4 regions of the Streptomyces sp. NPDC002088 genome follow, and region 2 is predicted to be linked to each of the others. Evidence: riboswitches for the same ligand, from Rfam matches in the RefSeq annotation. Region 2 holds a riboswitch; each other region holds the start of a gene.
The links. A riboswitch is a leader RNA that binds a small molecule or an ion and turns the genes downstream of it on or off. The one in region 2 is predicted to bind cyclic di-AMP.

Region 1 (3,344 bases), on a different contig from region 2:
GCCCTTGTTGCCGTCGATCCACGCGGAGTAGGAGTCGGCGGTGTCGACGAAGTTGCCGCCGGCGGCCGCGTAGGCGTCGAGCACGGCGAAGGACTGGGCCTCGTCGGCGGTCCAGCCGAAGACGTTGCCGCCGAGGGAGAGCGGGAAGACCTCGAGGTCGGAGGAGCCGAGCTTGCGAAGAGAAGTCATGCTCAACTTCAACACCCGCACCAGAAGCCTGCATTCCGCATTTACCCGGAAATCCGGAAACCGGCAAAGACCGGCAGCCCTGACGTCGGGGGGTGTCGTCAGGGCCGCCGGGGATCAGGAGATCAGGGAACCAGGGGGATCAAAGGAAGGCGACCACCCTCAGGGGATGCCTCAGGAGATGCCTCAGGGGGTGAGTCCCTTGCCTCTCAGCCAGGCCATCGGGTCGATCCCGTCCGCGCTGCCGCCCGGGTGGACCTCGAGGTGGAGGTGCGGCCCCGTGACGTTGCCGGTGGCGCCCACGCGGCCGATGACGTCGCCCGTGGTGACCTTCTGTCCGACGCTGACACTGATCGACGACTGGTGGCAGAACCACAGCTCGGTGCCGTCGTCGAGGGTGAGGATCGTGCGGTAGCCGTAGGAGCCGGCCCAGCCCGCCTCGGTGATCGTGCCGCTGTGGATCGCCTTGATGAGCGTCCCGGTGGGCGCGGCGAAGTCGAGGCCCGTGTGGTAGCCGGAGGACCACATCGAGCCGGCCTCGCCGAAGGTCGAGGTGATCGTGTACGAGGAGGTCGGCAGCGTGTACTGCTTGGCCAGCTCGGCCAGGCGCTCGGCCTCGGCCTTCTTCGCGGCCTCCTCCTCCGCCTTCTTCTTGGCGGCGGCGGCCTTGGCCTCCGCCTCCTGCTCGGCCTTGGCGGCCGCGTCGGCAGCCGCCTTCTCGGCCGCGGCGGCCTCGGCGGCGGCGGCCTTGGTCTCGACCTGGTCCTGCTGCTGCTCGGCCTGGGCCATGATGCGGCTGCGCAGCGCCTCGCCGGCGTCGGTGGCGCCCTGGGCGGTGTCGGCGGAGGTCACGCCGATGCTGCTGAGCGGGGTCGCGGAGCCCTTGGCGGAGTCCGCGGAGTCGTCGTCGGACAGCAAGGAGCCGACGGAGGGCAGGTCGGGCATGGAGATGGACACCGGCGGCTTGCCGGTGTTGGCGCTGGCCATGCCGCCCGCGCCGACGGCGGCTATGACGCCGACGCCCAGGACGGTGGAGCTGCGGGCGAGTCCGCCGCGCTGCTTGGCGACGCGATGCCGGCCGCGTACGGGGGCGAGGGACTCCTCGGTGGGGTTCCACTCCTCCCACTGGCCCTCGTCGGTGCGGTAGCTGCCGTAGCCGAAGGGCTCGGTGCTGCGCTGACTCGGCACGAACGGGGCTTCTGGGGCAGGCCGGTTGGACGCCACGTGGGCGTGCTCCTTTCCTTCCTTCTCGCCTACCGGGTTAGCTGACGGGTTCGGAGCAGGAAGGTCTCCTACGCGCGTATACCGCCCGTTTTTCACGGCGGTGTCCGTGCGATTCACCCCAAGGTGGTGGTTCCCCGGTTCCCTTGCGGGATTCGGCGCGTGCGCACGGAGCCGTCTCTTGTGACGGCTGGGACGACCGCGCTGCGTTATCGAACGTTAATAGACCCGGGGGCGTGATTCCAAGCCGTTCTGCTTGATCATTAACATTTTCGGCCTGGACTTACAGGCCATGACCGGCGGAAATCGGGCGAGTTACCCCTCATTTGCGCCCCCTGCGCGCCCCCGCGGGAACACCTCAGGAAACACACAGGTTTTGATGGTGACTCAGATGTTATGCGCAGGGGGGTCGTCCGGTCACTCCCGGTCACGGAGGTGGGTACCCGGCCATCGGTCACGGCCGTCGTACGGCGAGCAGCGCCATGTCGTCCGTCATCCCGCCCCCGGAGTGCCGGCGCACGTCCTCCGCGAGGGCGGCAAGCAGCGCCTCGGGGTCGCGGAAGCGGCGGCCCGCGAGCCGCTCCTCGGGGTCGTAGAAGCGGCCGTAGGCGTCGCGGGCCTCGGAGACGCCGTCGGTGTGCAGGAGCAGGGTGGCGCCGCTCGGGAAGCCGGCCTCGTCCGCGTGGTCGGGCCAGGTGCCCAGCTCGCCCATGCCGAGCGGCAGGGCCGGCTCGCGGGCGAGCAGCGTGCGCACGGTGCCGTCCGGGTGCAGCAGCAGCGGCGGCGGATGCCCGCGGTTGAGGATCCGGACGACCCCGTCGCCGTGCGGGAACTCGGCGAGTACGGCGGTGGTGAATCCCTCGAAGGCGTCCAGCCCGTCGCGCCGCGTGCCCTCGCGCGCCAGCGCCCGCTCCAGCCGCTGCGCGACCGCCTCCAGCGTCGCCTCCTGCTCGGCGGCCTCCCGGAAGGCGCCGATGATGACGGCCACGGCCGCCACCGCGCCCATCCCCTTGCCCCGTACGTCCCCGACGACGAGGCGCACCCCGCGCGGGCTGTCCTGCACCGCGTACAGGTCGCCGCCGATGAAGGCGTCTGCCTGGGCCGCCTCGTAGCGGGCCGCGATGTCGTACCCGCCGATCTGCCCGGCGGGCTCGGGCAGCACCGCGCGCTGGGCGGCCTCGGCGATCTCGCGGGCGCTGGCGAGCCGCTGGTCGCCGCGGCGCACACCGCGGTTGATGACCGCGGCCATGGCGGCCACCGTGGCCACGGTGACGACCTCGGTGACCATGTCCGCGTCCGGGCTCAGCCCGAACCTGGCGTGTACGGCGTACGCGGCGACGAAGGCGGCGGCCCCCGTGACGACGGTGCCGACGAAGGAGTACAGCGGGGCTGCCACCAGGGGGGCGGCTGTGAAGAAGGGGATCGCGGTGAAGTCGCGGGGGGTGCAGAGGTCGTAGACGATGCCGCCGACGGCCAGCAGCACGGGGACCATCTGGAGGAGGGCCCGCACGGACGAGATCCGCCGCTCCGCGTCGCCCGAACCGCCTGAACCGCCCGCACCGGGAGGGACGGGCGGAACGGGCGCCTCGTCGCCGAGGCCGGGGTCGGGCACCGGGTCGGCCGGGAGCCGGCCGCCGGCCCGGGCGTAGGGGACGACGCGGTAGTCGTCGTAGGGGGTGGCGGGCTCGTCGGGTGGGCCCTCGCCCGTCAGGTCACCAGGCCGCACCACTTGTCTCCCGCCGTCCCGCGCGAACTCCCGCGCTCACGCCACGAAGGTTCCAGGTTTGCCGGAGTGGGGGTGGGGGGCGAGCGGTGTGGGCCGACCGGATGACAACAGCCGCGATGGATTGCAACAACCGCGATGGACGGCAACAACACTCAGGGCCGGAATAACACTCAGGGCCGGAATCCATGAACTGGATTCCGGCCCTGAGCCT
Region 2 (3,344 bases):
GGGTGGCTGCGCCGTCGCACGCAGGCCCGGCAGCTCCAGTGCCGCCTGGCGCCCACGTGGTGGATCCGCTCCCGTGAGTTGCCCCGGTGCCAGGCGATCTCGTCGAGGGGGCCGTAGCGGGGGCCCGCCGTACCGGCGCGGCAGGCGCGCTCCCACTCCGCCTCGGTCGGCAGCCGATAGCTGTCCGCAGACGTGTCCCACGCGACGTCCTCGCCGCCGTTACCTCCGCCGTTCCCGCGCTCGGGCGCCGACCCGTCACCCGCGCAACGCCTGGGTTACCGATACGGTCGCCAGCTGGTAGGGCGCGAGCTCGACCACCCAGCTGCGCCGCGTTCGCAGGTCGGACAGGGTGACCTGCTCGGCCGGGACCGTGACCAGCTCACCCAAATCCCTTGTCGCGAACCCGAAGTTCACGCGGGCCGTGCCGCGCTGTGGATCGCCGTCTGCCCGGCGAAGAAGATCGACTCCTCGCGCACGGAAGCGCCCGGGCCCGGTGCGTGGATCATCGTGCCGTTGCCCGTGCAGAGGCCGACGTGGCTGACATCGCCGTAGAAGAAGATGAGGTCGCCTGGCTGGAGCTCGGTGAGCGGAATCGCCGCGACGGTGCGGGCCTGGTCGATCGCCGTGCGGGGGAGCGCGACCCCGGCGGCCTTCCAGGCGGCCTGGGTCAGGCTGGAGCAGTCGTACGACTCCGGTCCGGTCGCACCCCACAGGCACGGTCTGCCGATCTGGGCGCGGGCGAAATCGAGAGCCTTCGCGGCCTTGCCGCTGTACGTCGCTTCCGGCACGCCGACGGGGACGGTGGCGACGCTGAACAGGCCGGTGTCGACGGGGGTGTTCGCGTATCCGGTGCCGAGGGGGAGGCTGAACTGTCCGGTGTCGACAGGGCTGTTCGTGTATGGCGTGTCGACGGGGAGGCTGAACTGCCCGGTTTCGACAGGACTGTTCGTGTACGCCGTGTCGGCAGGGAGGCTGAACTGTCCGGTTGTGTACTCGGTGCCGAGGAGGGCGCTGTCGAGGGGGACGCTGAACTGCCCGGTGTCGACAGGTGCGTTCGTGTACCCGCTGTCGACGGGGATGGTGTCGAGGCTGATCGCCGGTTGTGTGAGCCAGCCGGCTCCCGCGCCTCCCTCGCCGCGCAGAGGATCCTGCTGCGCAGGGGCCGACCACAGGGCTTCGGCCGTCGGCGCGGCTTCGAGCGCGGCGGGCGGTGTGTTGCGCAGGGTGATCTGCCGGGACAACAACTCCCGCGCCGTGGTGAGCTTTTCCCGGATCTGTTCCTTCGTCGTCCGCAGCGCGGACTGCCGTGACTTGGTGGCGGGCGCGGGCGCGGATGCGGGCAGCGCGGCCGGGAGAGCCGGAGGAGCGTAGGGCGCCGTGAGGGCAGGGAGGGCGTCCCGCCGGCTTCCTGGCGTGGCCGACAGCGCGGCGATGGGCCCGGCGGTGAGCTCCGGGACGCGTTTGACGGGTGCCTCCAGTTCGAGACGGGGCGCCGGAACCGCGGCCGGGAGTTCCGCCGGGCGAGCGGGTCGGGCCGCGGCCGGAGGGTCGGGCATCCTGTCGGCCGGCAGCACCGCCGCAACCGTCGGGCCCAACTTGGCGCGCGCCACGTCGAACCACTGCCGGGCGACAGTGTCGAGGGCGGGGTCGGCCTGCCTGCGCTCAGTGGCGCGCAGCGGTGCGGCGGGCCTGCGTGTCCCCGTCGTCATCGCGCGGGTGGCGTTGTAGTTCCCCGTGTCGGTCTCGGCGCGGTCGTAGAGGGTGTTGATCCGCCGCCGGATCTCCTCGCGGCTGACCGCGTCCGTTCCGGGGAGGCCGAGACCTTCGGGGCGCGTGTCGCGTTCCGGCGCCATCGGCGACGTACTCCTTCCGTGCACCGCCTACCGAGTTAGCTGTCGGGTTCGGGCGGGGGTTCCGGAAGGCGTGCCCTACAGCCCTTGCCCCATAGGGCAGTTGGGCCGATTCACCCCAAAGATCGGTTGGGTCCCCGGCTCCGGCGGCCGCAGTGGTTCACCGGACTCGGCGGAGGCTGCACGGCCCGGCGGGATTCGCCGGAGGGATCCGAGCGGCCTGACGCCAACTTAGCTAATTTGTGCGGCTCGTGTGAAGGTTGAAGAGCGGAATGTCCGATACGTAATTGTGACCTTCATTTCCCTATGGCCTCTTCCGGGGCGGGTGGCCGCCGCTGGAACTGTTCGCCGAGCTGGTGGACATGGGCGGCGTCGGCAACATGGCGTTCATGTTCCCCGACACCATCGAGCTGGACGTGGACACCCACACCGGGCTGTTCGCCGCAGCCCTGGCCGATCGCCCAGAGGTGGTCTACGCCGTACTTCGGGATTCACACCCACCGGTTCCTCTGGGAGATCGGCTGACTCTGCGGCAGGTTTCAGATACGGCGCACGGTGTGCAGCTTCGTGGCGTACGTGCCCGTGCCGTCGAGCAGCGACGCGCCGCCCAGGTCGGACATGGTGGGCCCGTTGACCGTCTTGCGGCTGGAGAGGAAGCGGCGCTTGCCGGTCGCGTCCGTGCCCAGGTAGATGCCGACGTGGTCGACGGTCACGGTGTCCGTTTCGGGGTCGTCGTCGCCCGAGTCGGCGTTGAACAGCACCAGGTCGCCGGGCTGGAGCAGCGCAGCCGCGGGCGGGTTGGTGCCGTCGGTGCGGTCGATGACCACCCCGGGCGCGTAGTCGACGATGTCTCGCGACTTGCGCGGAATCCGGTTTCCGGAGGTGTCCTCGCCGGCGGCCAGGGGCACGCCCATGTGGTAGCCGTAGACCATCCGCGTGTAGCCCGAGCAGTCGAGGTTGCCGACCTGCTTGCTGGACGGTCCGGTGTAGGTCCCGTCGGGGAAGGTCCAGCCCACGTTCATGTACTCGTGGAAGTCGGCACCCTCGTAGCGGTAACCCTGAGGGTCGAGGTAGCCGTACCCGGCCTCGCCCAGCACCTGCTTGCCCTGGGCCGGTCCGGCGCCGGCCGTCACCGCCGGAGCGTCGCCGAGGAACATCGCGGCGTAGGCGAGGACGTCGGGGACGGTGGAGCCCGCCCAGTCGCGGATCGTCTGCTCCAGCTGCGTCGTCCACGTCCCGTCGAACGGCTCGGGCAGCACCCGCACCCAGTCGCCGTGCGTGACGGTCGGCGGGGTCTCCCAGTTCGCGGCGTCCACCTCGTAGCGGCTGACGGACAGCGTGACCGGCAGGTTCGTACAGCCCTTGTTGGCCAGGGCGCGCAGGCCCACCCGGCCCTTGGCGAAGGTGGAGTCGGTGACGTCGATGGCCCACGCGGTCGGCTCGGCCGACGCCGACCGCCATGCCTTGGCCTGGATCCGGGTGCCCTCCCGACGC
Region 3 (3,344 bases), on a different contig from region 2:
GGCGAGGCCAGGCCCTGGGCCTTCCCGGCGCCCGAGCGCGGCACCCTGGACAACGGCCTGACCCTCCTGCGCTGCAACCGGCCCGGCCAGCAGGTCGTCGCCGTCGAGGTGCTCCTCGACGCGCCCCTGGAGGCCGAACCGGCCGGTCTCGACGGCGTGGCCACGATCATGGCGCGGGCCTTCTCGGAGGGCACCGACAAGCTCTCCGCCGAGGAGTTCGCCGCCGAACTGGAGCGCTGCGGAGCCACCCTCGACGCGCACGCCGACCACCCCGGCGTACGCCTGAGCCTCGAAGTCCCGGCGTCTCGCCTGGCCAAGGCGCTCGGCCTGCTCGCCGACGCCCTCAGGGCGCCCGCGTTCGCGGACAGCGAGGTCGAGAGGCTGGTCCGCAACCGGCTCGATGAGATCCCGCACGAGCTGGCCAACCCCGCCCGCCGTGCCGCCAAGGAGCTCTCCAAGGAACTGTTCCTGGCCACCTCGCGCATGTCGCGCCCGCGCCAGGGCACCGAGGAGACGGTCGCGAAGATCGACTCCGCGGCCGTGCGGGTCTTCTACGACCGGCACGTCCGCCCCGCCACGGCCACCGCCGTGGTCGTCGGTGACCTCGCCGGCATCGACCTGGACGAGCTGCTGGGCGACACCCTGGGCGCCTGGACGGGCTCCTCGGCCGAGCCCCGCCCCGTGCCGCCGGTGAGTGCCGACGACACCGGCCGCGTCGTCATCGTGGACCGCCCCGGCGCCGTCCAGACGCAGCTGCTGATCGGCCGCACCGGCGCCGACCGGCACGACCGCGTGTGGCCCGCACAGGTGCTCGGCACGTACTGCCTCGGCGGCACCCTCACCTCCCGTCTGGACCGCGTCCTGCGCGAGGAGAAGGGCTACACCTACGGTGTGCGCGCGTTCGGGCAGGTCCTCAGGTCGGCGGCCCCCTCGTCCCCCGGAGGGGCTACGGGCGCCGCGATGCTCGCCATCAGCGGCTCCGTGGACACCCCCAACACCGGTCCCGCCCTGCAGGACCTGTGGACCGTGCTGCGCACGCTCGCCGCGGAGGGCCTGACCGACGCCGAGCGGGATGTCGCCGTGCAGAACCTCGTCGGTGTGGCGCCGCTGAAGTACGAGACGGCGGCGGCCGTTGCGGGCACGCTGGCCGACCAGGTCGAGCAGCACCTGCCCGACGACTACCAGGCGACGCTGTACCAGCAGCTCGCCGCGACCGGCACGGTGGAGGCCACCGCGGCGGCCGTGAACGCCTTCCCCGTGGACCGTCTGGTGACGATCCTCGTCGGCGACGCAGCGCAGATCAAGGAGCCCGTCGAGGCCCTCGGTATCGGTGAAGTCACCGTCGTGTCCGCCGAGTAGAAGCCAAGCAGAAGCCAAGCAGAAGCCAAGCAGAGGCAGAGCAGAGGCACGCGCGCGTAGGGGCCCTGGTGACTGATGAGTCGCCAGGGCCCCTCAATGTCCGGAGAATGTCCGAATTGAGGGAGAGTTACCTGTCTGCCCTGTGGCATGCGCTACAAAAGCTCTGATCCGTTTGAGGATTGAAAGACGGCGCCCGTACGGTCGTCCGGGCTGTTCGTCAGGCAGTGCGCCGCGCCCGCGGCAGCGGACAGCCATCGCCGAGTCCCCGTACGGCGCAAGCCAGGGGAGCCGGGGACCCAATCGCAGTCCCTGGGGTGAATCGGACGCCCGCGCGTGCCGCGAGGGGGTCCGTAGGAGACCTTCCTGCTCCGAACCCGTCAGCTAACCCGGTAGGCGAGAGGGAAGGAAAGGACCAGCCACTACATGGCGTTCATGTGCGCCCCCGGGAAGCACCGTCGTCCCGGCCGGATGAAGCGCACCAGCGCTCAGGCAGCCGGCATCGCGGCCCTCACCACCACCGGCGTCATGGGCACCCTCGCCGCCCCCGCGCTCGCCGCCGAGAACTCCGTCGAGCAGACCGGCCTCACCCCGGTCATCACCATCGGCGACTGGGTCGCCGAGCAGATCGGCGCCCAGGCCGCCGCCCAGAAGCAGGCCGCCGAGCAGAAGGCGGCCGAGGAGGCCGCCCGCAAGAAGGCCGCGGAGAAGGCCAAGAAGGAGCGCGAGGCCAAGGCGCGCGCCGCCCGCGAGGCCGAGCGCAAGCGCCTCAACACGTTCGTGGCGCCGATCTCCCACTCCTACGTGTCCACGGGCTACCTCAGCGGCGGCTCGCTCTGGTCCTCCGGCAGCCACACCGGCATCGACTTCCACGCCGCCAGCGGCACCTCCGTCCACGCGGTCGGCTACGGCACCGTCGTGGAGGCAGGCTGGGGCGGGGCGTACGGCAACCAGGTCGTCATCAGGATGAACGACGGCACGTACACCCAGTACGGCCACCTGTCGTCCATCGGCGTCTCCGTGGGCCAGAAGGTCACCACGGGCGAGCGGATCGGCCTCTCCGGTGCGACCGGCAACGTCACCGGCCCGCACCTGCACTTCGAGGCCCGTACGACCGCTGAGTACGGCTCGGACATCGACCCCGTCGCCTACCTCCGCAAGCACGGTGTCAACATCTGACGCTCGCCCGGCGTGAACGTCCGACAACGGACGGCGAGACATACCGAAGCCCCGGCCCCCCGAGCCGGGGCTTTCGGCGTTTCAGAGGCCCCGCTGTCCAAAAAATATCCCTGGATTCCGGCCTCCCGTCGGAAATTGCAGCTGATTGCAATAGAGTCACTGAACGCACGTCAATCGGCGACGTTTCACGGGGATTAAGGCGGAGGTCGGTCATGCGTATTCCGGCGCACTCGGTATGCACGGCGATCCGGGACGACATCGTCGCCGGTGTCTACGAGCGCGGCAGCCGGCTCACCGAGGAACTCCTCGCGCGCCGCTACGGCGTCTCGCGCGTCCCCGTCCGGGAGGCCCTGCGCACCCTGGAGGCGGAGGGTTTCGTGGTGACCCGTCGGCACGCGGGCGCGTGCGTCGCGGAGCCCACCGAGCTGGAGGCCTCCGACCTGCTGGAGATGCGCATGCTCCTGGAGCCCCTCGGCGCCTTTCGGGCCGCCCAGCGACGTACCGAGGCCCATCTGAAGGTGCTGCGCGGCCTCGTCCGGCTGGGCCAGGAGCGGGCCAGGCGGGGCAACAGCGAGGATCTGCGCTCCCTGGGCGGCTGGTTCCACGAGACGCTCGCGCAGGCGTCCGGCAGTCAAGCCCTGACCTCCACGCTCACCCAGCTGCGGCACAAGATCGCCTGGATGTACGCGGTCGAGGCGCCGGCCAACCCCGTGGAGTCCTGGACCGAGCACGGCGCGATCGTGGACGCGGTGGCGCGCGGTGACGGTGAGCGCGCGCGGGCGATCACGGCGCTGCACACCGAGCGCTCG
Region 4 (3,344 bases), 700 kb from region 2:
GCATGCAGTTCGGCATCTGGGTCGAGCCCGAGATGGTCAATCCGGACAGTGACCTGTACCGGGCGCACCCCGACTGGGTGCAGTACCAGACGGGACGAAAGCGGACGGAACTCCGTCATCAGCTCGTGCTGAACCTCGCGCGCGAGGACGTCCAGGAGTACCTCTGGGAGCGGCTCGACACGCTGCTGACCAGCGCCCCGATCGACTACGTGAAGTGGGACTTCAACCGCTCCTTCACCGACGCCGGCTGGCCCGGCGAGGCGTATCCGCAGCGGCTGTGGGTCGACCATGTGCACGCCTTGTACGCCCTGTTGGACCGGCTCCGGGCGGCCCACCCCGGCGTCGCCTTCGAGTCCTGCTCGGGCGGCGGCGGCCGGATCGACCTCGGGATCATGAGCCGTACGGACCAGGTGTGGACCTCCGACAACACCGATCCGCTCGACCGGCTTTCCATCCAGCACGGTTTCAGTCAGGTCCACCCCGCGCGGGTCATGGCCGCCTGGGTCACCGACAGCCCCAACGTCCAGCTCAACGGCCGGGTGAGCTCGCTGCGGTTCCGGTTCGTGAGCGCCATGGCCGGGGTGCTCGGCGTCGGCGGAGACCTCACCCGATGGACCGAGGAGGAGCTCGCCGAGGCGCGGGACTGGGTCGGCCTCTACAAGGAGATCCGGCCGCTGGTGCAGCACGGCGACCTCTACCGGCTGCGGCCCCCGCAGGGCGGACTGAGCGCCGTGCAGTACGTCCGCGGGGACGAGGCCGTCGTCCTCGCCTGCCTCCAGGCGCAGCGGTACGGCGAGCCCGTGCCGGCGCTGCGGCTGCGGGGCCTCGACCCGACGGCGTCGTACGAATGCCGCGAAACGGGCGAAGTTCACCGGGGTGCGGTGCTGCTGCACCACGGGTTGCGCACAGGGCTGCACGGCGACCTCGATGCGACGGTTATCCGCCTGCGCCGCATCTGAGTGATCTGTCCGAATTGCAGCCTTCATTCCAACTCGCTCTGGAATAAAGGAAGCTGAAGAAAGGGTGCGTGAGGAGCGTCATATCGGTGACCGTATGTCGCTCATCATGCTCACGTAATTCATGTGCCTTTTCAGTGAATTGAAGAAGGGGAGTAGAGGGAATTCACGGAGGGTGACCGGGAAATCCCGTAACGGATCAAGTAAAACGGGCAGATCCGGAACAGGCCGCTTGTCCGGTTGCGTCTTGCTCGCTTACGTTCCACACCGATCCGGGCGGACGCCTAATCCTGCCGCCGCCCGGTGCCCGCACACTCACCCGTGCACGGCAGGAGCGGGGGACCCACAGGCACGACCGCCTGTTCCGGTCTCCGGAACGGCTTGGGGTACAGCCACGCCGCGAGCGTGGCCGGGCATCTCCAGCCCGCACCCGACAGCTCACCTCGCAGGCGCCGGAGAGGAATTCGCCATGCCCGCGAAGGGTAAGCACCGCCGTCCCAAGAACCGGCGCTTCACTCGCTCGATCGCCGTCGCCGGAACCGGCGGCGCGGCGCTCGCCCTCCCGCTCATGGGGGCCACCGGTGCGCACGCGGCGCAGTCGGTTTCCGAAAAGGCCGTGCAGTCCGTTCCGGTGACCGGGAAGAAGGCCGTCACGAAGAGCGCGGGTGCCCGGACCTACACGGTGCGGACCGGCGACTGCCTGTCGAAGATCGCCGATGAGCAGAACGTCAGCGGTGGCTGGCACAAGCTCTACGAGGACAACCGTGTGGCCGTCGGCGGCAACCCGTCGCTGATCCACCCCGGGCTGAAGCTCAGCCTCGGCAAGAAGGCCGCCGCGAGCACCGGCACCGAGTCCGGCGCCGAGACCTCCGCGTCGAAGTCCGCCTCGCCGAAGTCCGCCGTCTCGGACGCCTCCGCGGTGAAGTCGACCAGCGCGCAGGCCGTCGACGCCACGAGCGCCACCAGCACCTCCATCAGTGGCGGCTACGCCCTCCCGGTCGCCGGTGCCACGATCGGCACCGCCTACCACGTGGCGGGCAGCATGTGGTCCAGCGGGTACCACACCGGCGTCGACTTCGTCGTCCCGACCGGCACCTCGCTCAAGGCCGTGGGCGCGGGCACCGTGGTCTCGGCGGGCTGGGGCGGCGCGTACGGCAACCAGGTCGTCATCAAGCTCGCCGACGGCTACTACGCGCAGTACGGCCACCTGTCCCAGCTCTCCGTCTCGGCCGGCCAGACCGTGACCGCGGGGCAGCAGGTCGGCCTCTCGGGTGCGACCGGCAACGTGACCGGCCCGCATCTGCACTTCGAGATCCGGACCACGCCGGACTACGGCTCGGACGTCGACCCGGTCGCCTACCTCCGTTCGCACGGCGTCGCCGTCTGACGCCTGCTCCCCGCTCCGCTGAAGGCCGGACCCCGATCCCCGGGGTCCGGCCTTCAGTATGTTCGATTTTGCGCGTTCATGATCACTGTGTTGCGATCTTGTGGCAGGGGTGTCCAGGGTCTCGACAGTGGCGGCAGGGTGGGACCAAAGTGATCTCCGTAGCGATGCAAGCGCTTTCTATTTCCTTCGGAGGTCCCCGTGCCCAGCGTCGGCCGACGCACCTGCCTGAGCGTGGCGCTGGCCGCGGGGATCCTCCTGGGGGCCACTGCGCCCGTCTTCGCGTCCGTAGCTCCGAATGTCGTACGCCCCGACGACCGGCGGCTCGCCTACGAGGGCCACTGGAGCCGGTCCGCCGGGGCGGCCGTCACTGTCAACTCCGGCTCGCGGCTCCGGTTCCGCTTCACCGGCGGGAGCGCGCACGCCCTGTTCGACATCGCGTCGATCACCGTGCCGGCTCAGATCTACGTGTCGGTCGATGGCGGCCCGAAGCAGTTGCGGGCCGTGGACCAGAGCGACGTGGAGATCACGGCCGACGGCCGCGGGGTCCACATCGTCGAGATCTCCGTGAAGGACGTCTTCTCCCGCGTCAACCGATGGACTCCGCCGTTGGAGACGGGCGTCGCACTGACCGGGCTGCGGCTGGAGCGAGGCGGGCACCTGCTGCCCCAACTCCGTGCGCCGAAAAGTACGGTGGCCTTCTACGGCGACTCCATCACCCAGGGCGTGATGGCGCTGTGTGAGGCCAACACCTCCGACTGCGCCGACGGCACCGTCGCCTACCCGACCCTCGTCGCCGACGCCCTGCACGCCTCGCTCACCCAGGTCGGCTTCGGCCGGCAGGGGGTTCTCCAGACCGGCAACGGGGGAGTGCCGGCGGCCGGGGACGCCTACGGCTGGAACTACGCCGGCTCCCCGGCGGATCCGGACCGGAACGCCGATGTGATCGTCGTCAACCAGGGCACCAACGACACCGCGTTCGGCGCGGACGCCTTCCGCCCCGC

Region 1: it holds a riboswitch for cyclic di-AMP, as region 2 does, so the genes downstream of both, ABT114_RS07240 (M23 family metallopeptidase) here and ABT114_RS03595 (C40 family peptidase) in region 2, are expected to answer to the same signal.
Region 3: it holds a riboswitch for cyclic di-AMP, as region 2 does, so the genes downstream of both, ABT114_RS31585 (M23 family metallopeptidase) here and ABT114_RS03595 (C40 family peptidase) in region 2, are expected to answer to the same signal.
Region 4: it holds a riboswitch for cyclic di-AMP, as region 2 does, so the genes downstream of both, ABT114_RS00265 (M23 family metallopeptidase) here and ABT114_RS03595 (C40 family peptidase) in region 2, are expected to answer to the same signal.

The regions. Positions count from the first base shown of each region.
Region 1 is NZ_JBEOXO010000002.1:750,578-753,921, reverse strand. It holds gene ABT114_RS07245 (aldo/keto reductase) at 1-189, opposite strand, end outside; gene ABT114_RS07240 (M23 family metallopeptidase) at 373-1,410, opposite strand; cyclic di-AMP (ydaO/yuaA leader) riboswitch at 1,422-1,578, opposite strand; gene ABT114_RS07235 (PP2C family protein-serine/threonine phosphatase) at 1,862-3,133, opposite strand.
Region 2 is NZ_JBEOXO010000001.1:762,483-765,826, forward strand. It holds gene ABT114_RS03585 (SUMF1/EgtB/PvdO family nonheme iron enzyme) at 1-173, opposite strand, end outside; gene ABT114_RS03590 (hypothetical protein) at 256-414, opposite strand; gene ABT114_RS03595 (C40 family peptidase) at 411-1,853, opposite strand; cyclic di-AMP (ydaO/yuaA leader) riboswitch at 1,862-2,035, opposite strand; gene ABT114_RS03600 (NlpC/P60 family protein) at 2,390-3,344, opposite strand, start outside.
Region 3 is NZ_JBEOXO010000018.1:9,330-12,673, forward strand. It holds gene ABT114_RS31580 (M16 family metallopeptidase) at 1-1,359, shown strand, start outside; cyclic di-AMP (ydaO/yuaA leader) riboswitch at 1,605-1,770, shown strand; gene ABT114_RS31585 (M23 family metallopeptidase) at 1,783-2,535, shown strand; gene ABT114_RS31590 (GntR family transcriptional regulator) at 2,748-3,344, shown strand, end outside.
Region 4 is NZ_JBEOXO010000001.1:58,287-61,630, forward strand. It holds gene ABT114_RS00260 (alpha-galactosidase) at 1-959, shown strand, start outside; cyclic di-AMP (ydaO/yuaA leader) riboswitch at 1,263-1,421, shown strand; gene ABT114_RS00265 (M23 family metallopeptidase) at 1,426-2,343, shown strand; gene ABT114_RS00270 (GDSL-type esterase/lipase family protein) at 2,542-3,344, shown strand, end outside.